DNA from 3 places in the Pseudomonas danubii genome. Region 2 is predicted to be linked to each of the others. Evidence: riboswitches for the same ligand, from Rfam matches in the RefSeq annotation. Region 2 holds a riboswitch; each other region holds the start of a gene.
What was found. Region 2 has a riboswitch for cobalamin ahead of cobO (cob(I)yrinic acid a,c-diamide adenosyltransferase). Riboswitches for the same ligand answer to the same signal wherever they lie in the genome.
Positions count from the first base shown of each region.

Region 1: another riboswitch for cobalamin. It lies ahead of PFZ56_RS16845 (TonB-dependent siderophore receptor); the one in region 2 lies ahead of cobO (cob(I)yrinic acid a,c-diamide adenosyltransferase).
Region 3: another riboswitch for cobalamin. It lies ahead of cobW (cobalamin biosynthesis protein CobW); the one in region 2 lies ahead of cobO (cob(I)yrinic acid a,c-diamide adenosyltransferase).

Region 1 covers NZ_CP116502.1:3,639,104-3,645,953, forward strand. The annotation lists gene PFZ56_RS16835 (ABC transporter substrate-binding protein) at 1-119, opposite strand, end outside; gene PFZ56_RS16840 (ferredoxin) at 112-864, opposite strand; gene PFZ56_RS16845 (TonB-dependent siderophore receptor) at 876-2,852, opposite strand; cobalamin riboswitch at 2,950-3,153, opposite strand; gene PFZ56_RS16850 (arginine N-succinyltransferase) at 3,187-4,260, opposite strand; gene PFZ56_RS16855 (arginine N-succinyltransferase) at 4,310-5,326, opposite strand; gene PFZ56_RS16860 (APC family permease) at 5,502-6,850, opposite strand, start outside.
Region 2 covers NZ_CP116502.1:6,135,645-6,142,494, reverse strand. The annotation lists gene PFZ56_RS27545 (C40 family peptidase) at 1-82, shown strand, start outside; gene PFZ56_RS27540 (C40 family peptidase) at 247-780, shown strand; gene PFZ56_RS27535 (class I SAM-dependent methyltransferase) at 803-1,465, shown strand; gene PFZ56_RS27530 (sorbosone dehydrogenase family protein) at 1,468-2,787, opposite strand; gene PFZ56_RS27525 (hypothetical protein) at 2,858-3,439, opposite strand; cobalamin riboswitch at 3,610-3,843, shown strand; gene cobO (cob(I)yrinic acid a,c-diamide adenosyltransferase) at 3,923-4,534, shown strand; gene PFZ56_RS27515 (cobyrinate a,c-diamide synthase) at 4,545-5,867, shown strand; gene bluB (5,6-dimethylbenzimidazole synthase) at 5,860-6,510, shown strand; gene cbiB (adenosylcobinamide-phosphate synthase CbiB) at 6,507-6,850, shown strand, end outside.
Region 3 covers NZ_CP116502.1:5,307,275-5,314,124, reverse strand. The annotation lists gene PFZ56_RS23940 (fatty acid cis/trans isomerase) at 1-662, shown strand, start outside; gene nfuA (Fe-S biogenesis protein NfuA) at 806-1,390, shown strand; gene cobM (precorrin-4 C(11)-methyltransferase) at 1,564-2,310, opposite strand; gene PFZ56_RS23925 (cobalamin biosynthesis protein) at 2,392-2,805, opposite strand; gene PFZ56_RS23920 (CbtA family protein) at 2,802-3,503, opposite strand; gene PFZ56_RS23915 (CbtB-domain containing protein) at 3,515-3,703, opposite strand; cobalamin riboswitch at 3,800-4,026, opposite strand; cobalamin riboswitch at 4,100-4,312, shown strand; gene cobW (cobalamin biosynthesis protein CobW) at 4,410-5,480, shown strand; gene cobN (cobaltochelatase subunit CobN) at 5,484-6,850, shown strand, end outside.

The DNA.
Region 1 (6,850 bases), 2.5 Mb from region 2:
GCCACGATGCGCCGGGGAGGGTCCTCGACGGTCCAGGTCTTGGCGCAGTTGTCGTAGCTGGCCGCCAGGGCCGGGACGGTCGCCAGCCATAGCAGGAGGCCGAGGATCTTCCTAGGCATCCGCCACCCCCGCATACGGCGAAGGGATCAGCAGATCCTGCACCGGCTCACCCGCCAGCAGATGCCCCTGCACCAGGCGCACGACCTGGCTGTCGTCGCTGACCCGGTACCAGCAGCCATCGGGGTGCACGGTCAGTACCGGCCCCAGGTTGCAGGGGAACTGGCAGGCGGTGCGGGTCAGCAGCACGCCGCCGGGGGTTTCCATGTGCTCAAGGCGCAGCAGTTCACGGCGCAGGGTCTTCCACAGCGCCAGGGCACCGCGGCGCACGCAGCGCGGGCCGGTGCACAGGAACACCTGCCGGGCATGGGGTGGCACCCGCGACCAGTCCGGGTCGCTGGCCACGGCGTTGACCTGATCGCAGGGCAGGTGCCGCTCGTGCTGGGCGATGCTGGCGCAGGCCAGCGCTGCATCCAGCCCGCGACGGCCCAGGGCCTGGGCGGTGATCCACAGCTGCGGCGCCTGGGGATGGGCCCGGGCCAGGCGGCCCAGTTCATCGCGCAGCCAGTCCAGGTAAGCGCTGTCGGAGCTGGGCTCCAGGTCCACCACCAGCAGCGCCGCGCCGTCCTCGGGCAAGGGTTCCTCCAGGGCGGCCCAGAGGCTGTCGAAGCCGTCCAGGGTGTCGATCACCCGGGTGCCGGCGTCCTCGTTGCGCAGCGCCTTGAGCTCGCGGCGAAAGGCTTCGCCCAGGGTGCCGCCGTGCAGGCCGGGGCCGACGAACAGCACCCGTTGATAGTCCTTGTGCATGTCGTTGGGCCTCAGAAGCGGTAGGTGTAGCGCACTTCGCTGGTAAAGGGCCGGCCGAGGTTGTCCACCGCCGGCGCGCTGCTGGTCATGCTGGTGGTGTAGTCGCGGTCGAACAGGTTCTCCACCAGCAGGCTCAGGCGATGTTGCTGGGCCCTGTCGAGGTAGCGATAGGCATCGGCGTCCACCACCGAGTAGTGGCCGTAGTCGACCTTCTTTGCGCTGTCGATCTGGCCGATGTAGCGGATCGCGCCCCCCACGCCCCACTGACCATCCTCGGACTCGTAGCCCAGTCGCGAGCGGGCGAAGAAGCCGGGAATGTTGCTCAGGGTTACGCCGTTGCGCGACTCCAGCAGATTGCGGGTCAGGTCCGCCGAGAGGTTCCATCGCGGGCTGAACTGCCAGCGGCCGTCGACCTCCATGCCGCGCACCTTGATCCGCCCCTGGCCATTGACCCAGTGGATGCCATCGAGGGCAATCAGGTCGTCGATCTTGCGCTGGAAGGCGGTGACGCTGGCGTTGAACTCGCCGGCCAGCAGGCTGCCCTTGTAGTCCAGGCCGAGCTCGGCATTCAGGCTCTTTTCCGGCTTGAGGTTGCGGTTGCCTTGTTCGTAGTCCTCGTTGACGAACAACTGCTCGGCGTTGGGCAGCTTGAAGGCGCTGCCGTACTGGCCGCGCAGTTGCCAATGGGCATTGAGGTCGTACAGGGAGGTGAGCATGCCCACGGTGGCGCTCTCGCCGCCGCTCATCTTCTCGTGGCGGATGCCCAGGCTCGGGTGCCAGTCGGGCAGCGCCGCGAACACCGGGCGCAACTGGGTGTACAGGGCATTGGCCTGGGCCTGGTTATTGTCGATCTTGAGCACATCGTCCTGGCCCTTGAACCACTGGTTGTCGGTGCCGAACACCAGCACATGGCCGCCGTCCAGCTCGGCCTTGCCTTCGGCCTGCAGGCCCCAGTCGGTGAAGCCCCAGTAGTCGTTACGGTTTTTGCTCACCAGGCGGCCGTCTTTCAGGCTGTCGATCTTGGTGTAGCGCGTGTCCCAGTCGTTGACATGGCCCTTGACGAAGTAGCTGAAACGCTCGCTCAGGCGCTGCTCGAAGGTCGCGGTGGCGATCTGCTGGACGCGGTCGTTGGTGGTCTTCTGGTTGTTCACCGGGCGGGCGAAATCCAGGTTGGCATCGCTGTACTGGTAGAACAGTTCCAGGCGCGAATCGTCGGCGAAGCCCTGGATCGCCTTGGCGCCGAAGGTGGTCACTTCATAGCCGCGTTTCTTGTCCCGGGTGCTGGCGCTGTAGGCGCTGTTGCGATAGGGCTGGTAGCCATCGGAGACGTTGTGGCTGACATAGGCCAGCAGGCCCAGATCGCCCAAGCCATTGCTGAGGATGCGCTCCACCCGGGCATCGCCGCTTTGCCCCATGAAGCTGTCCAGGCCCAGGTTGACCTCGCCGGAGGTGTCGCGAGTCTGGGGGCTGCGGGTGACGATGTTGATCACCCCGGACACCGCCTGGGTGCCGAACAGCAGGCTCTGGCCGCCCTTGAGCACTTCGATGCGTTCGATGGCATTGGCCGGCAAGGTGTCCAGGTACAGGCCGCCGTACAGACGGTTGTTCAGGCGTACGCCGTCCAGCAGGATCAGGGTGTCGTCGTTGCGGCCCCCCAGCAGGGAATAGGTGCCGTAGTCGAAGGGGCCGTTTTTCGGCGCGACGTAGAGGCCGGGGACGTACATCTGCAGCACTCGGGTGATGTCGCTGCTGGGGCCGGCGCGTTCGATCTGCTGGCGGTCGATGATCTCCACCTTGCTGCCGTACCGGGCCATTTCGGCCACCGTGGTGGACTCCACCGAAGGGGCGGAAACCCATTGTCGTTCCAGTGTCAGGGGAGTGTCGTCCGCCAGCAGCAGGGGGCTGAACAGGCAGCCGAGCAGGGCACCGCTCAGGGTGCGCCGAGGTGCACGCCAGTCGCATGCAAGGAAGGTGTCAGTTGTTGTCATTCTTGGTCTTCTCGAAAGTGACTTCGGGAAGCACGCAGGAGAAGGTATCGGCCACAGGCACGCGACCATACCGGCCCATGCCCGCCCACCGCAGGATTGCCAAACAGACGTTTCAGGCCGGTCTCCGGGCTTGCGAGTCTGGCGGCATTCGCCTTCCCATACCGTGGGTACAGTGGCGTGTTGAATGCAGCACTCGCTTACCGTTGCGGGGGCAGCACCGGACTGGCCCTGAAAGGGCGCACCGGTTTCCCGTTTCACCTCGTGCACGGCGGCATGAGGCACCTGAAACTGGGCGGCATATGAACATTCGCCCCGGCGTTCGTCAATCTCGTGGCTACAGGGGCAGGGCGGCGTCCGGCGCGAGGGCGATCCCGGACTGGCCCTGAGGCCGCGCTGGGCAGGCCAACAGTGGCACGGCGCGTACCGAGTCCCCTGGCTGCAGTTGCAGGCGCTTGGCGGTCAGGCGGTCCACCAGCAGGCAGCCTGAAACCAGGCGCCCGGGGGCGGCGGTGATGCGGCAGTTTTCCAGGCGGCGGTTGTGAATCAGCCACACCGGCGCCTGTTCGTCCGGGCGGCCCACCAGCAAGGGCAGGGTCTGGCTTTCGCGCACGCTGCGGATCTTCGCCACTTCGGCCTCGATCAGCGGCCCGCCGTCGAAGATATCGATGCAGCCCTGATGGCTGAAGCCTTCGTCGCGCAGGATGTTCACCGCCTGCTCGGTGCTCTGGTGGGCCTGGCCGATGGCCGCCTGGGCCTGTGGGCTGAGCAGGCAGGTGTACAGCGGCTGGCGCGGCATCAGTTCGGCGATGAAGGATTTGCTGCCATGGCTGGACAGGCGGTTGGCCTGCTGGAAGTCCATCTTGAAAAAGTGTCGGCCCAGGCTGTCCCAGAACGGCGAGCAGCCCTGGCTGTCGAGCTGGCCACGCAATTCGGCCACCAGCTTGTCGCCGAACAGCGTCGGGTGTTCGGCGACGAACAGCAAGCGTGCGGTGGACAGCAGGCGGCCGGTGTAGCCCTGGCGCTGGTCGCGGCGCAGGAACAGCGAACACAGCTGGGATTGCCCGGTCATCTCGTTGCACAGGAACAGGGTCGGGATCTCTTTGTCGATACCCAGCCCCGGGGCTCTGCCACGGGTGATGCCGACCCGGTAGTTGTAGCAAGGCTCGCGCAGGCCGATGGCGCCGCTCAGGCCGCAGATGCCGATGATTTGCTGGTCGTCGTCCTCCAGCACGAACAGGTAGTCGGCATCGGCCCGTTCCACCCGGCTGGCGAAGGTGCGCTGGGCCCAGCGCAAGCGATGGGCCAGGCGCTCGGGGTCGGTGGAGAGGTTGTTCAACTCGCGACAGCTGCCCTCCAGCAAAGCCAGCACGCCGGGCAGATCGGTGACGCGGATCGGACGGACGATCATCGGTGCACTCCTTGCAACAGTCCCGGGCAGCGCAGAAGCGGCGGGCCACTCATAACGCGATTCCCCGCACCGGTTCGCCCGGTGTCACTTGCAGGGCCTGGAGCATCGACGGGTCGAGCCCGACCACATCGCCCGGGGCTTCATCCAGAGGCGCGACAATGGCGCGAAATCCCTGCAGTCGGTCATTGCTCAGCAACCAGTGGCGACCCTGGCCACTCTGGGGGCTGAGGTAGCTGGTCGCGACCCGGCTCTGAACGATCGAGCGTAGCTGGTTATTGCGGGCCTGCAGGGTCGGCCCGGCATCGAACAGGTCCACATACTGGGTAGGCGCGAAGCCCTCGTCGATCAGGATGTCGCAGGCCTCCCGCGCATCGGGGTGAATCCGTCCGATGCAGTCCTGGGCCGACGGCGGCAGCATCGGGATGTACAGCGGGTACTGGGGCATGAGTTCGGCCAGAAAGCCCCGGCCCTGAAGGGCGCACAGGCGTTCGGCCTCGATGTAGGGCAGGTCGAAGAAGTGCTGGCCCACCGCCTCCCAGAACGGCGACTCGCCGGCGGCGTTGCTGTAGCCGACGATCTCGCTGATGGTGCTCTCGGCAAAGCGCTGGGGGTGAGCGGCCATGAACAGCAGCCGCGCCCGGGACGTCAGTTGCGCCAGGGGCGTGCCCGACAACGCCGGGTCCACGTGGAAGCTGCGCAGCAGGGTCTGCTCGCTGAGGTCCTGGCACAGGGACAGGGTCGGCACGCCGTGTTCGATGTTCAGCTCCCGGGAGCTGCTGATGAAGGGACGGTTGCGCAGGCTGTAGAACGGCGCGGCAAAGCCCGCCGTGGCAAGAATGTCGGAACAGCCGTGGAGCAGGCCGCTGTCTGGGTCCTCGAGCACCAGAAAGTAGTTCTCCGGGCCCTGGCTGGCCTCGGTCTTGGCAAAGGACGCCAGGGAATCGAGGATCCTTTCCCGCAGGTAGGTTTCGTCATCCACCAGGGACGTTACGCCCAGCAGGCGTTCGCGGGCCAGGCGCAGCAGTTGGGGCAGATCGAATAACGCCACGGGACGCAAAGCCAGCATGGGTGCACTCCTGTATCAAGGGCCGCTCGCCCCGGGGGGCGAACATGGGCCAGACATCACTGTCGGTTACCACGCAGTTCCACGGCCGCGGCATCCGGCGGCCTGTCCCCGGGCGGCTCTTGGCGGCTGCCTCGGGGGGGAAGCGCGACGCCATCCGGCGCCGCAGGTAAGTCACTTAGGGTTTGAGCGGATCGGGCAGGGCGGCACCGCTGCCCAGCTTGTTCAGCAGGAACAGGTAGACCAGCCCGGCGGCTATCCAGATGGCGCCGAGCTTCTGCGCATCCACGCCCATGTTGTACATGATGGCGCTGACGATCACGAAGCCGATCACCGGGCAGATCAGGTGGCGGATCACCTGGCCGGACTTCTGCCGGCGCCAGTAGAAATTGATCACGGTGATGTGCAGCAGCATGAAGCCGCTCAGGGCGCCGAAGTTGACCAGTGAGGTCAGGGTGTCCACCGAGTTGATGAACAGGTAGCAGATCAGCAGCGACAGCACCGCCACCAGGTAGATGCTGATGTGCGGGGTATTGTGTTTCGGGTGGACCTTGGCCAGCACCTTGGGCAGCTTGCCGTCCCGGGCCATGCCGAACAGCAGGCGCGACACTGCGGCTTGCGAGGTGATGGCCACCGCCACGCCCCAGGCCAGCGCCGTGGCCACCCCGGTGAGGGTCGCCAGCCAGCTGCCGGCGGCCAGTTCGGCGATCTCGTAGAAGGCGGTGTCGGCGGACTTGAAGCCCATGCCGGCGGCCAGGTCCGTGGCGATCCAGGTCTGCACCACGAAGATCGCCCCCATCACCACCAGGGTGATCAGGGCGGCGCGACCGACGCTGCGGCCCGGGTCGCCCTTGACCTCTTCGGCCAGGGTCGAGATGGCGTCAAAGCCCAGGAACGACAGCACCGCAATCGAGACGCCCTGCATCAGCATGCCGAAGTGGAAGTGTTCCGGGCTGTACAGCGGCGCCAGGGTCAGTTGGCCGTTGCCGGTGCCGCCGTGCAGGGCGTTCCAGGCGTAGAACAGGAAGATCCCCAGGACCACCAGTTGCGCCAGCAGGAACAGGATGTTCATCCGCGCAGTGAAGGTGATGCCCCGCAGGTTGACGAAGGTGGCGCTGACCAGGAACGCCAGGATGAAGCCGACCTTGGGCACTTCCGGGTACAGGTGGTTGAGGGCCATGGCCGCGTAGACGTAGAGCAGCGGCGGGATCAGCAGGTAGTCCAGGAGCATCAGCCAGCCGGCGAGAAAGCCGACATGGGGATTGAGGCCGCGCTGGGCATAGGAGTAGACCGAGCCGGCGATGGGGAAGGCGCGGGCCATGGCGCCGTAGCTCAGGGCGGTGAAGACCATCGCCACCATGCCGATGATGTAGGCCAGGGGCACCATGCCCGGGGCTTCCTGGTTGACGTAGCCATAGACCCCGAACGGGGCGATGGGGATCATGAAAATCATCCCGTAGACCACCAGGTCGCGCAGGCTCAGCCCGCGCTTGAGTTCCTGTTTGTAGCCGAATTCTTCAATCTCCA
Region 2 (6,850 bases):
TGACAGCTATTGGAGCAAGACCTTCATCGAAGCTAAGCGAGCCCTCGCCATGGCACCGACCGTGGTCACTGCACGTAAATAAGCAGACTGTTTGTAGGGCGAAGTTAAAGTCTTACTTGAAGTTTGGCGTGTAGGCGCTAGAATCCTGATCTATTGTTGAAACTAACCGCGTAAGCCCTGCTTACGCGGTTTTGTTTTCAGTACCACGGCAGAGAAAGCCGCATCCCGATCAGGATTGTTCAGCTTATGTCGACCTCGGCCCGTTTCGCGCTTATTGCCCTCGCTGCACTGCTCAGTGCTTGCGCCAGTCGTACACCGCCTCCGGCGCCTGTGGTACGTGCTCCGGTATTCAATTCCTCCCAGGCCTTTTCTCCGGTTGCCGAAGACGTGCTGTTTCGCGCCTTGGGTCTGGTAGGTACGCCCTATCGCTGGGGTGGCAATACACCGGACTCCGGATTCGATTGCAGCGGTTTGATTGGTTATGTCTACCGTGATGCGGCGGGTATTTCCTTGCCGCGCTCGACTCGGGAAATGATCGGCATGCAGGCGCCGGATGTGGGCAAGAATGCCTTGCAGACCGGTGACCTGATCTTCTTCGCCACCAATGGCGGTTCTCAGGTCAGCCATGCCGGGATCTATGTTGGCGAAGGGCGTTTCGTGCACGCCCCGGCCACAGGTGGCACCGTGAAGCTCGACAGTCTGTCCAAAGCCTATTGGCAGAAGGCCTACCTGAGCGCCAAGCGTGTACTGCAGCCGGAACATCTGGCGCACAATCCATAACACTTCTCCGGTCGAGGTGCTCGTGACTGCTCGTACCCTCAACCTCGACGATGCCCTTTATCAGTACCTGCTGGACGTTTCACTGCGTGAGACGCCCTTATTGCGTCGTTTGCGTGACGAAACCCAGGCGCTGCCCAATGCGCGCTGGCAGGTGGCGCCGGAGCAGGGGCAGTTCCTCGCGCTGCTGATCAAGCTGATCGGTGCTCGCCGCATCCTTGAGGTCGGGACCTTCACCGGCTATAGCGCCTTGTGCATGGCCCAGGCGCTGCCCAACGATGGTCTGTTGATCTGTTGCGATATTCCCGGCGATTACAATGCCACCGCCTGTCGCTACTGGAAGGACGCGGGAGTCGACCAGCGTATTGACCTGCGCCTGGCGCCCGCGCTGCAGACCCTGGTTGGCCTGGAGCAGGCGGGCCAGCTTGAGTCTTTCGATCTGATCTTTATCGATGCGGACAAGGCCAATTATCCGGCCTATCTGGAGTTTGCCCTGCGTTTGCTGCGAGTTGGGGGCCTGGCGGTGTTCGACAACACGCTATGGAGCGGGCGAGTGCTGGAGGCGAATGCCGCCAGTGAGGATACCCGAGCCATCCAGGCGCTCAATCGCGCCTTGAAGGATGACTCGCGCATCGATTTGTCACTGCTGCCCCTGGGGGATGGCCTGACCCTGTGCCGCAAGCGCTGAACTCAGGGCGCTTTGGCGGCGGATACCCGCCAGATCTTGTTGCCGACGTCATCGGCGACCAATAGCCCCCCTTGCTGATCGATGACTACCCCGACCGGGCGTCCCAGGGCTTTTTCATCGGCATTGAGAAAGCCGCTGAGTACGTCGATCGGTTGTCCTTGGGGTTTGCCTGCACGGAAAGGCACGAATATCACCTTGTAGCCGCTGTGGGGCTTGCGGTTCCAGGAGCCGTGCTGGCCGATGAAGGCACCTTCGGTAAAGGGCGCGGGAAGTTTGCTGCCTTCGGCGAAGGTCAGGCCCAGTGAAGCCGTATGTGGGCCCACGGCATAATCCGGGGCGATTGCCTTGCTCACCTGTTCGAGGTTTTGTGGCTTGACCCGCACGTCCACGTGTTGCCCGTAGTAACTGAAGGGCCAGCCATAAAAAGCCCCGTCCTTGACCGAGGTGATGTAGTCCGGAACCAGATCGCTGCCAATCTCGTCGCGCTCATTGACAGCGGTCCATAGCGCTCCACTGACCGGCTCCCAGGCCAGGCCGTTGGGGTTGCGCAGGCCGGTGGCGAACAGGCGATGCTTGCCGCTGGCTCGATCCACTTCCCAGATGGCTGCACGGCCCTCTTCTTTATCCAGGCCATTTTCCCCAACGTTACTGTTCGAGCCGACGGTGACATACAGCTTGCTTGCGTCCTTGCTGGCGATGACGTTCTTGGTCCAGTGGTGGTTGAGTGTGCCGCCGGGGAGGTCAAGCACCTTGGTGGGGGCTGCGCTGATGTGGGTGTCACCGGCCTGATAGGGGAAGCGCAGCAGCTTGTCGGTGTCCGCTACATACAGATCATTGCCCACCAGAGTCATGCCGAAGGGGGAGTTGAGGTTCTCCAGGAACAGGCTGCGGGTTTCCGCCACGCCGTCGTGATCCTGGTCCCGCAACAGGGTAATGCGGTTGGCGCTGGGGACGGTTGCGCCGGCACGGCCCATCACTTTTCCGGCGATCCAGCCGCGAATGCCCTGGCTGTCATCCGGCTTGGGCGGTGCATTGGTTTCAGCTACCAATACATCGCCATTGGGTAATACATACAGCCAGCGTGGGTGGTCGAGGTTTTCGGCGAAGGCGGCAACCTGTGTGCCGGCTGCTGCTGTTGGTTTTGCGCCCTGTGGCCAGCCGATGGCGGGGGCAATATTGACCGTGGGGATCAGCGTGGGATTGGGCTGCGGCAGTTTGGGGTTCGGTCCGGTGCCGTCCGAGACTTGCAGGCTTGAGGTTTCGCCGCAGGCGGTGAGGCCGGCGGCGATAGCGATAAGCAAGGTGTGTTGAAGCTTGAGCATGCTGATTTCCCTATGAGTGCACGAACGTCGTAGTCATAGAGGAGCATAGCCATTCGATGGTTCCGCCTGATCAGCGGGCCTCTTTGAACAGTACGGCAATCCCAGGATGGTAGTGGCCGCTTTCGTTATGCAGCTTGCGGTAGGCGTAGGGGAAGTACCAGGCTACGGCGCAGCAGTGCTCCTTTTGCAGTTCGTCCAGCATGTCCTGAAGTTCTTCGGGAGAGGCGCTGTGCTGGGCTTTTTGCGGGGCGACAAACAGGCAGCCAAGCCTCAGGTCGCTGGGGTAGCTGATCTTTCTGGCATCACTGGCAATGTCCAGCAATGGCTGGGTCAGGTGCAGGCTGTTGACCCGCGGCCAGCGCTGGGTGGTCTGGATATAGGCGCGTTCGTCCTTGGTGGCCAGGTACAGGTCGGTACGAGCGTTGCGGGCGCCGTCTTCCTGTTGCTTCTTGCTGGGGCTGTGTTCCAGGCTGATCATCTCCGCCATCCAGGCAGCCGCGGAAAGTAATCCCAGGTTGGCCTTTTCATCGAACCAGTACGGGGTTTCGCTATCGCCGCGGACTGCGTTGTAGCGGTCAATGCAATCGAACCAGCGTTCCAGCATCGGGCGCAGGAATTCCAGCTTTGGATTGCTGATGATCATGCCTTGCATCGAGCTCACTCCTTATTGTTGTGCGGCAGGACCTTGGGTCCTGAATTGTGGCTTTTTGATATCACCGCTCTGAGTGTGGCACAAGATTGGCGTCAGTTTGTTGATGCAGTGCAGTTTTGTGTGGTGTGCGACGGCTGGCTTTAATTGACGCTCCACCCCCAACCCTCTAACCTTCGCGACTTGTTTCAGGTGCTCTGTGGCCCACGGTCGACAGAGTGAAACAGGGAAGCCGGTCAGGGCCTGTTCCAGCGATGGACACGGCAACGATTCCGGCGCTGCCCCCGCAACGGTAGATGAGTCAAGGCTGTGCCACATGCCACTGTGTCGATGACATGGGAAGGCGCGCAGCCCGGCAGCGATGCCCCTCATGAGCCCGGAGACCGGCCTGATCCATCCAACGGCATCACGGTGGGCGATGCCAGGCTAGCGCCGTCTCTTTCTTTTCCTGCCCGCCGTTCCCCAGCCCCAACGGAGAGCTGCCCCATGAGTGAATCCCCCGATCGTGACGAGCGCCATCTGGCGCGCATGTTGCGCAAGAAAGCCGTGATCGACGAGCGCATCGCCAACTCGCCCAACGAATGTGGTCTGTTGCTGGTGCTGACTGGCAATGGCAAGGGCAAGAGCAGTTCGGCCTTCGGCATGCTGGCGCGGTCCATGGGCCACGGTATGCAGTGTGGTGTGGTGCAGTTCATCAAGGGCCGTAACAGCACCGGGGAAGAGTTGTTCTTCCGGCGTTTTCCAGAGCAGGTGCGGTTTCACGTGATGGGTGAGGGCTTCACCTGGGAGACCCAGGATCGCCAGCGCGACATTGCTGCGGCCGAAGCGGCCTGGGCCGTATCCAGGGAGCTGTTGAGCGACCCGGAGATTGGTCTTGTAGTACTCGACGAGTTGAACATCGCCCTCAAGCACGGCTACCTGGATCTGGACCAGGTGCTCAGTGATCTGCAGGCTCGGCCACCCATGCAGCATGTGGTGGTGACCGGCCGCGGCGCCAAGCCGGAGATGATCGAGCTGGCAGATACCGTCACTGAAATGGGCATGGTCAAGCATGCGTTCCAGGCCGGTATCAAGGCGCAGAAAGGTGTTGAACTGTGAGTGTGAATTCATGACCGATGTTCGTCATTGCCCGGCGGTATTGATCGCCGCACCGGCTTCCGGCCAGGGCAAGACCACCGTGACCGCGGCACTGGCCCGCCTGCACCGCAACCAGGGACGCAAGGTGCGGGTATTCAAGTGCGGTCCGGATTTTCTCGACCCAATGATTCTTGAGCGAGCCAGCGGTGCTCCGGTGTACCAGCTGGATATGTGGATGGTCGGGGAACAGGAAAGCCGTCGCTTGCTGTGGGATGCTGCGGGCGAAGCAGACCTGATCCTGATCGAAGGGGTCATGGGGCTGTTCGATGGCACGCCCTCCAGTGCCGATCTGGCGCGGCATTTCGGCGTCCCGGTGCTGGGGGTGATCGATGGCACCGCCATGGCCCAGACCTTTGGTGCACTGGCTCTGGGACTGGCCCGCTATCAGCCGGACCTGCCGTTCGCCGGGGTGCTGGCCAATCGGGTAGGCACCTTGCGTCACGCGCAGTTGCTCGAAGGAAGCCTCACCGAGGGGTTGCGCTGGTACGGTGCCTTGTCCCGGGAGACTGACATCGAGTTGCCCAGCCGCCACTTGGGGCTGGTACAGGCCAGCGAGCTGAATGATCTGGACCTGCGTCTTGATGCTGCCGCTGAAGCCCTGGCCAGCAGTTGCCAAGTGGCACTGCCGCCGGCAGTGAGCTTTGCCGCACCAACGCCGGTACCCTGCGAGCCTTTGCTTGCCGGTGTGCGAATCGCTGTGGCGCGGGATGAGGCGTTTGCCTTTACCTACGGTGCCAGCCTGGATCTGTTGCGGGCCATGGGCGCGCAGTTGAGCTTCTTCTCGCCGATTCATGACACTGAGCTGCCGGAGGCGGACAGTCTGTATCTACCCGGTGGATACCCTGAATTGCACCACCAGGCACTGGCGCAAAACACCGCGATGCTGGGTGCCATTCGTGCCCATCATGGTGCGGGCAAGCCGTTGCTCGCGGAGTGTGGCGGCATGTTGTACTTGCTGGACTCCCTGACCGACGTCGAAGGGCAGCGTGCCAATCTCTTGGGGCTGCTGCCCGGTGATGCCGTGATGCAAAAGCGCCTCGCGGCCCTGGCCTTGCAAGCGGTGGAGTTACCGGAAGGCAGCTTGCGTGGTCACACTTATCATCATTCCCTGACCAGTACGCAACTCGAGCCGATTGCCCGCGGCATCAGCCCCAATGGTGGCCGTGGTGCGGAAGCGGTGTATCGCGATGGGCGGATGACTGCCTCCTATGTGCACTTTTATTTTCCGTCCAACCCGGCGGCGGTGGCGGCTTTGTTCGTGCCAGCTCCTATAGAGGATGCGGTAGGTGAGTGAGCAGGATTTTTCTACGGCGGAGCGTGAGGCGGTTTATCGCGCCATTGCCGAGCGCCGGGATATGCGTCACTTCGCCGGTGGCAGTGTCGCGCCCGAGCTGCTGCGGCGTTTGCTGGAGGCGGCGCATCAGGCACCCAGCGTGGGGTTGATGCAACCCTGGCGTTTTATCCGTATCAGCGATCGCCCGTTACGTGGACGAATCCAGCAGTTGGTGGAGGAGGAGCGGGTGCGCACTGCCGAGGCCTTGGGAGAGCGTTCCGACGAGTTCATGAAACTCAAGGTTGAAGGCATCAATGACTGTGCCGAGGTGCTGGTGGCGGCGTTGATGGATGGGCGTGAGCGGCATGTCTTTGGTCGGCGCACTCTGCCGGAAATGGACCTGGCTTCGCTGTCCTGTGCCATTCAGAACCTCTGGCTGGCGGCGCGCAGCGAAGGCCTGGGCATGGGCTGGGTTTCGCTGTTCGAGCCCCAGGCCCTGGCCGACCTGCTGGGATTGCCCGCCGGTGCCAAACCCTTGGCCGTGTTGTGCCTGGGCCCGGTTACCGAGTTCTATCCGGCGCCGATGCTGGCGCTGCAGGGTTGGGCGCAACCCCGGCCATTGAGTGAGTTGCTGTATGAGAATTACTGGGGAGTGAGTCAATGAGTGTGGCGTTGCTGAGTGTCGCCGGGGTGGCGCTGGATGCGCTGCTGGGCGAACCCAAGCGCAGGCATCCGCTGGTAGCTTTTGGCCGTATGGCGGATCGTATCGAGCAACGTTTCAACGCCGCCGGCCGAGGCTGGCGCAGTCATGGGGTCACCGCCTGGGTACTGGCGGTGCTGCCCTTGACCCTGTTGGCCACGGCCCTGTCCTGGCTGCCCTACATTGGTTGGGTGGTGGAGATCATTGCACTGTATTGCGCCCTGGGCCTGCGCAGCCTCGGCGAGCACGTTGCGCCGGTGGCTCAGGCTTTGCGCAGTGAAGACCTGGATGAAGCCCGGCGTCG
Region 3 (6,850 bases), 830 kb from region 2:
GCAAGTTCAAGATGTGGCTGGATTACGAGTCCATCGACGACGACAAGCGCAGCGCCCTGAAACTGGACCCCAAGGACCCGAAGAAAGACTTCGCCCATCAGTTGCTGGCCCGCTATGGCGAGCTCAACGCCAAGCCGGACCCAATCAATCGCTGTGACAGTGCCTATTGCTCGCGGCCCAATATCGACCCGGCGTTGCAGGATGCCGATCAGGCCCTGAGCCGCCTGGCGTCGCGTCCGGCAGCGGGACTCAAGGTCATCGAGCAGTTGCCGGAAGCCACCTTGCTGCGGGTCCAGGCCCCGAGCGGCAAGCGCGAGTTCTACAGCATGCTGCGCAATCGCGCCCACAGTAACGTGGCCTTCATGCTGGGCGAGTCGCTACGCTACCAGCCGGGCCTGGACACCCTGACCATTTTTCCGGGCATTCTCAGCAGTTATCCGAACTTCATGTTCAACGTTCCAAGCGAGCAGGTGCCGGCATTTGTCCAGGCCATGCAAGCCGCCAGGGACGCCGCCGGCTTCGAGAAGATCGTCGATCGCTGGGGGATTCGTCGCAGTCATCCGCAGTTCTGGCAGTACTTCCACGACCAGACCCGTTATCTGCAGGAAGTCGACCCGGTCGAGGCCGGAGTCATGGACATGAACCGTTACGAAAACCTCTGATACAGGGCCGCTATCTGTCCTCGGGACGCCCGCTGGCGGGCCCCGGGGAAGCCCTATACCAAGGTCTATCCCGACAAAAATACTAGGACTTTGTCAGCGGCGTCGATTGGCGTAAACTGCGCCCACGTCTGCGAGGAACCACCATGAGCGCCATAACCATTACCGACGCCGCCCACGATTATCTGGCTGATCTGCTATCCAAGCAGAACACCCCGGGGATTGGCATCCGCATCTTCATTACCCAGCCAGGGACTCAGTACGCCGAGACCTGCATCGCCTATTGCAAGCCGGGCGAAGAGAAACCCGAAGACAAGGCCCTTGGCCTGAAGAGCTTCACCGCCTACATCGACGCCTTCAGCGAAGGTTTCCTCGATGACGCGGTGGTCGACTACGCCACCGACCGCATGGGCGGCCAGCTGACCATCAAGGCGCCCAACGCCAAGGTGCCGATGGTCAATGCCGACAGTCCGGTCAACGAACGCATCAACTACTACCTGCAAACCGAGATCAACCCGGGGCTGGCCAGCCACGGCGGCCAGGTCAGCCTGATCGACGTCGTTGACGATGGCATCGCCGTGCTGCAATTCGGTGGCGGTTGCCAGGGTTGCGGCCAGGCCGACGTGACCTTGAAGGAAGGTATCGAGCGCACCCTGCTCGAGCGCATCCCCGAGCTTAAGGGCGTGCGCGACGTCACTGACCACACGCAGAAAGAAAACGCCTACTACTAAGGCGTTCGCTGCGAACAGAAAACGGCGCCCCGTGAGCGCCGTTTTTTTATGCCCGCAAACCAGCTCCCCGCAAAAAAGCCTCCGTAGGAGCCGGCTTGCCGGCGAAAGGGCCCTTGAGCCTTGCGCCAATGCCGAGATTGCCTCCACTGGCAAGCCAGTTCCCGCAAAGGGGGTCAGGGGCGATAGAGGTGCGCGTGCCCGGCGCGGTACAGCGATGATTCGCTGAACGCGTCCGTGGCCAGCACCCGGCCCACCAGGATCAGCGCCGTGCGCCGGAAGCCCTTGGCCGCGACTTTATCGGCAATGTCCGCCAGGGTGCCCAGGACCCAGTCCTGGTCCGGCCAGGTGGCTCGGTGTACCACGGCAATCGGGCAGTCGGCGCCGTAGTGCGGCAGCAGCTCTGTGACTATCTTCTCCAGGTGGTTGACCCCCAGGTGAATCGCCATGGTGGCGCCGTGGGCCGCGAGGCTAGCGAATTCTTCACCGGCCGGCATGGCGGTCTTGTCCGCATAGCGGGTCAGGATCACGCTCTGGGATACATCCGGCAGGGTCAATTCGGCTCCCAGCAGGGCGGCACAGGCGGCGGTGGCGGTGACGCCAGGGATGATCTCGAAGGGAATACCCAGCTCCCGCAGGCAGCGAATCTGCTCGCCAATGGCGCCATACAGGCTCGGATCGCCGGAATGTACCCGGGCTACATCCTGACCCTGGTCGTGCGCGTGCTTGATCGCCTCGATGATCTGTTCCAGATGCAGCTCGGCGCTGTTGATCACTCGTATCGCGCTGTGGCCTTCGAGGACAGCCTCGGGAACCAGCGAGCCGGCGTAGATGATCACCGGGCAGCGATGGATCAGGCGCTGGCCCTTGACCGTGATCAGTTCCGGATCGCCGGGACCGGCACCGATGAAATAGACAGTCATGGCTGTGTCCTGTGAAAAAGGGGCTGGAGCCAGCTTCAAATGAAGATTGCTCATGATCAAGGCGGGGGATTATCGAGGATTTTACCGGCAAGCGGCCATTGCCAGGGTGGCCTGGGCGAATTTCTGACGAGGGATCAGCAGTTTGGCCGGGCCGGGATGCAGCTGTTCAGCCATGGCCAGGGCCGCACTTTCGGCAACGCCGTAGCAGCCGGTGCGTTCAAAGGCGATCTGTGAACGGTGGCTCAGGCGCAAAGCATAAGGCGCCAACTGCGTGCTGCTGAAACAGGTCAGCGGCAATGCCAGTTGTTCGGCCAACTCCAGCAGTCCGGGCTCGGCCCGTTTCAGGTCGATGCTCGCCAGGGCGAAAACCTGCTGCGTATCGATGCGATGGGCTTCCAGCACCTGATCCAGCAGCGCGCGCAGCGTGGTCGCCGGGCAGCCTTTCTGGCAGCCCAGGCCGACCACCAGGGTCGACGCTGCGCGCACCTCGATCATGCCGAGTACGGATCCGTGTTCTTGCGCCGGAACAGCCAGGCGCTGATCAGCCCGAGGGCCAGCCAGAAGGCGGCGTTGGTCAACTGTGAAGCGATTTTGAACTGGGTCTCCAGTGCTTGCGGGGCCAGCATCGAATGCACTTCCGGTTGTGGTGCGCCGATCACGTGAGGCACGGCGATGATGGCGGCGCCCAGCAGTTTCAGCAGCCAGTTGCCAGCGAACACGATCAGGGCAAGGCCCACGGCGGTGGAAGCGGCAGCGCCGATCCACCAGACCTGACGCTGCACCAGATCGGCGGCAGCGGTGCCCGGCAACTCCGGCGGCAGGCCCAGGGTCGGCGCCAGGCAGAAGGTCGCATAACCGGCCAGGCCCCAGAGCAGGCCCTGGGAAGTGCGGCTGGGTGCCCGCAGGGTGTAGAGCCCTGCCAGCATCAGGGCGAAGCCGACGGCCACCACCAGGTTGCCACCGGTGGTGGACAGCACTCGCTGCCAGCCATCTTCCGGTTCCCAGGCTTCGGCGTCGTGGCTGTGGCCGGCCATGGCGCCTGCGGCGTGTTCATGAGCCTCCACGGCCGGGGCCTGTTCATAGGTTTCCGCCTGCAGAATCAGCGGGGCCACCCAGAAGCTCTGCAGCAGGGTCAGCAGCAAGGCCGCCAGCAACCCGCTGAAGCCTGCGGTTTGTGCAATACGCTTGATCATGTCGGCAGGTCTCAGTGGCAAGGGAAAGCAGCGCTGTGACGAGTATCGTGGGCAGCGTTGTGCACCGCTTCGATATGGGAGAAACCGGCGAAATACACCAGGCAGGCGCCCAGCAGCGAAGCGCCGATGGCGGCCACCAGGCGCTGGCTCAGGGTGGAGGTGCTGCTGGCGGAGTGGCTGGTGCTGCTGATGATCGACATGGCGCTTCCCTTTGGAGTGTCGGCGGGGGAGGAGCGCAGGAAAACCCCGCGTGAGGAGCACGCAGGGTTTGCAACAGCGCCCGCCCACCGCGGGTTTGTTATGTGTGTGTTGCGGGCCGGTCTCCGGGCTTGCGAGGGGCAGGGCTGTGTCATGCCGTGCCGACAAGTGTCGCCTTCCCATGCCTTGGCACAGTGGATCTGACACTTCGCTCGCTTACCGTTGCGGGGGCAGCACCGGACTGGTCACGACTTTTTAGTAAAGCACGTGATTCACCGGTTTCCCGTTTCACCCTGTGAAGGGCACCCGTAACAAGGCGCGTAGCAAATCATGGGCGGGGTAACGTCGTCAATTGCGGATGCCGGTGTATTGCCGATTGACCGTCCCCCGCGCTCTGCGTAGCCTTGCGCCTTCGAGGTTCTTCGGCCAGCGGTCGAAGCTAAGAAGGGAACGCGGTCGATGCCGCGGCTGCCCCCGCAACTGTGAAGGGTTTCATTTCTGCAAGGCCACTGCATTGGCGTTCGTAACGCCTGCGGGAAGGCGCAGAAACCGCCAGTCCAATGACTGGCAAGCCCCCAGCCAGGAGACCTGCCTCGATCCCAGATTCTCACTACAACCGGGCGGGGTGATCCGGTGGCGAAATCTCCGCGCGCCTCTGCGCTGCGGCTCTCGTCCCGTATGCCCGCCACCTTTGCCAAGGGGCATCCGATGAAAACACTGGCCAAACTTCCCGTCACCATCGTCACCGGCTTCCTTGGCTCGGGTAAGACCACCTTGCTCCGGCACATGCTGGACAACGCCCAGGGCCGGCGCATCGCGGTGATCGTCAACGAGTTCGGCGAGCTGGGCATCGATGGCGAGATCCTCAAGCAATGCTCCATCGGCTGCACCGAGGAAGAGGCCAGCGGCCGGGTCTACGAGCTGGCCAACGGCTGCCTGTGCTGCACCGTGCAGGAAGAGTTCTTCCCGGTGATGCGCGAACTGGTGGCGCGCCGTGGCGACCTGGACCACATCCTTATCGAAACCTCCGGCCTGGCCTTGCCCAAGCCCCTGGTCCAGGCCTTCCAGTGGCCGGAAATCCGCAGCGCCTGCACCGTCGACGCGGTGATCACCGTGGTCGACAGCCCGGCCGTGGCCGCTGGCACCTTTGCCGCGTTCCCCGATCAAGTGGACGCCCAGCGCAAGCTCGACCCCAACCTGGACCACGAATCGCCGCTGCACGAGCTGTTCGCCGACCAGCTGTCCAGCGCCGACCTGGTGATCCTCAACAAGACCGACCTGATCAACCCCGAAGACCTGGCCAAGGTGCGCCTGGAAGTGGCCGAAGAGCTGCCGCCGGCGGTCAAGGTCATCGAAGCCAGCAGCGGCCGCCTGCCCCTGGACGTATTGCTGGGCCTGGGTGCCGGCTCCGAGGAACACATCGACGGTCGCCACAGCCACCACGATCACCACCACGACGGTGACGACGACCACGACGATCACGATCACGACGCCTTCGACTCCATCTCCATCGAACTGCCCCAGGCCGACGAAAGCCTGCTGCTGGACGCCCTGACCCAGCTGGTGGTCAAGCACGGCATCCTGCGGGTCAAGGGCTTTGCCGCGATCCCCAACAAGCCGATGCGTTTGCTGATCCAGGGCGTGGGCACGCGCTTCGACAAGCACTTCGACCGCAAGTGGGGCGCTGACGAAGCCCGGACCACGCGCCTGGTGCTGATCGGCCAGGAACTGGACGCCGCCCAACTCGAGGCGCAACTGCGCGCCGCCCTCAGCGTGTAAGCCATGCACCTGCTCAGGACCCAGCCCGGCGGTTTCGTGTCGGATGACAACATTGCCGACCTTGGACAAACCCCCGCCGAGCTGGTGATCCTGTGCAGCGGCGACTCCAGCCTGGCGCTGCTGGCAGATGCCGCCGAGCAGCTGCCCGAGGATTACCCCAGCTTTCGCCTGGCCAACCCGATGCAGGTGCAGAACCACGCTTCGGTGGATCTGTATGTGGACCAGGTGCTGCGCCACGCCAAGGTGATCCTGATTTCCCTGCACGGCGGCATCGGCTACTGGCGTTACGGCGTCGAGCGGCTGGTGGAGCTGTCCCAGCGCGGGGTGCAACTGATTCTGGTGCCGGGGGACGACCGCCCCGACCCGGAGCTCAGCGACCTGAGCACCGTGGGCCCCGTCGAGCGCGATCGCCTGTGGCAGTTCCTGCGCCAGGGCGGGCGCGACAACGCGCTGAATTTCTACCGCTGCCTGGCCAGCGGCCTGCTGGGGCGCGACTACCCCTGGAGCGAGCCGCAGACCCTGCCACGCACGGCGATCTACCACCCGCACAAGAGCCAGGCCACTCTCAGCGACTGGCAGGTTGATTGGCAGCCCGATCAAGCGGTGGCGGCGCTGCTGTTCTACCGCTCCCACCTGCAGGCGGCCAACACCGGCTTTATCGACCTGTTCTGCCAGCGCTTGCAGGCGGCGGGGCTCAACCCCTTGCCGATCGCCGTGGCCAGCCTCAAGGAGCCCGGCTGCCTGAGCCAGGTGGAAGAGTGGCTGGAGGCAACCGCGGCCGGGGTGATCCTCAACACCACCGGCTTTGCCCAATCCAGCCCCGAAGCCCCGCACCTGCGGCCGTTCCGCCGCAACATTCCGGTGATCCAGGCCATCTGCGCCCAGGACAACGAGCCCGGCTGGCGCGACAGCGAGCAAGGCCTGGGCCCGCGGGACCTGGCCATGCACATCGCCTTGCCGGAACTGGACGGGCGCATCATCAGCCGGCCCATCAGCTTCAAGGACCTGGCCTGGCGCAGCGAGCGCAGCCAGTCGGACGTGGTCTGCTATCGCGGCCAGCCCGAGCGCATGGACTTTGTCGCCGAACTGGCCCGGCGCTGGGTCGAGCTGGGGCGCCTGGACAACGGCCACAAGCGCATCGCCCTGGTGCTGGCCAACTACCCGACCCGCGACGGGCGCATCGGCAACGGCGTCGGCCTGGACACTCCGGCTGCGGCGCTGAACATCCTCAAGGCCCTGCACGCCGAAGGCTACCCGCTGCCGGCCGAGTTGCCCGCCAGCGGCAGCGAGCTGATCCGGCAACTGCTGGGCGGGGTCAGCAATGACCTGGACAGCCTCGACCGGCGCCCGTGTCAGCAAAGCCTGGCCCT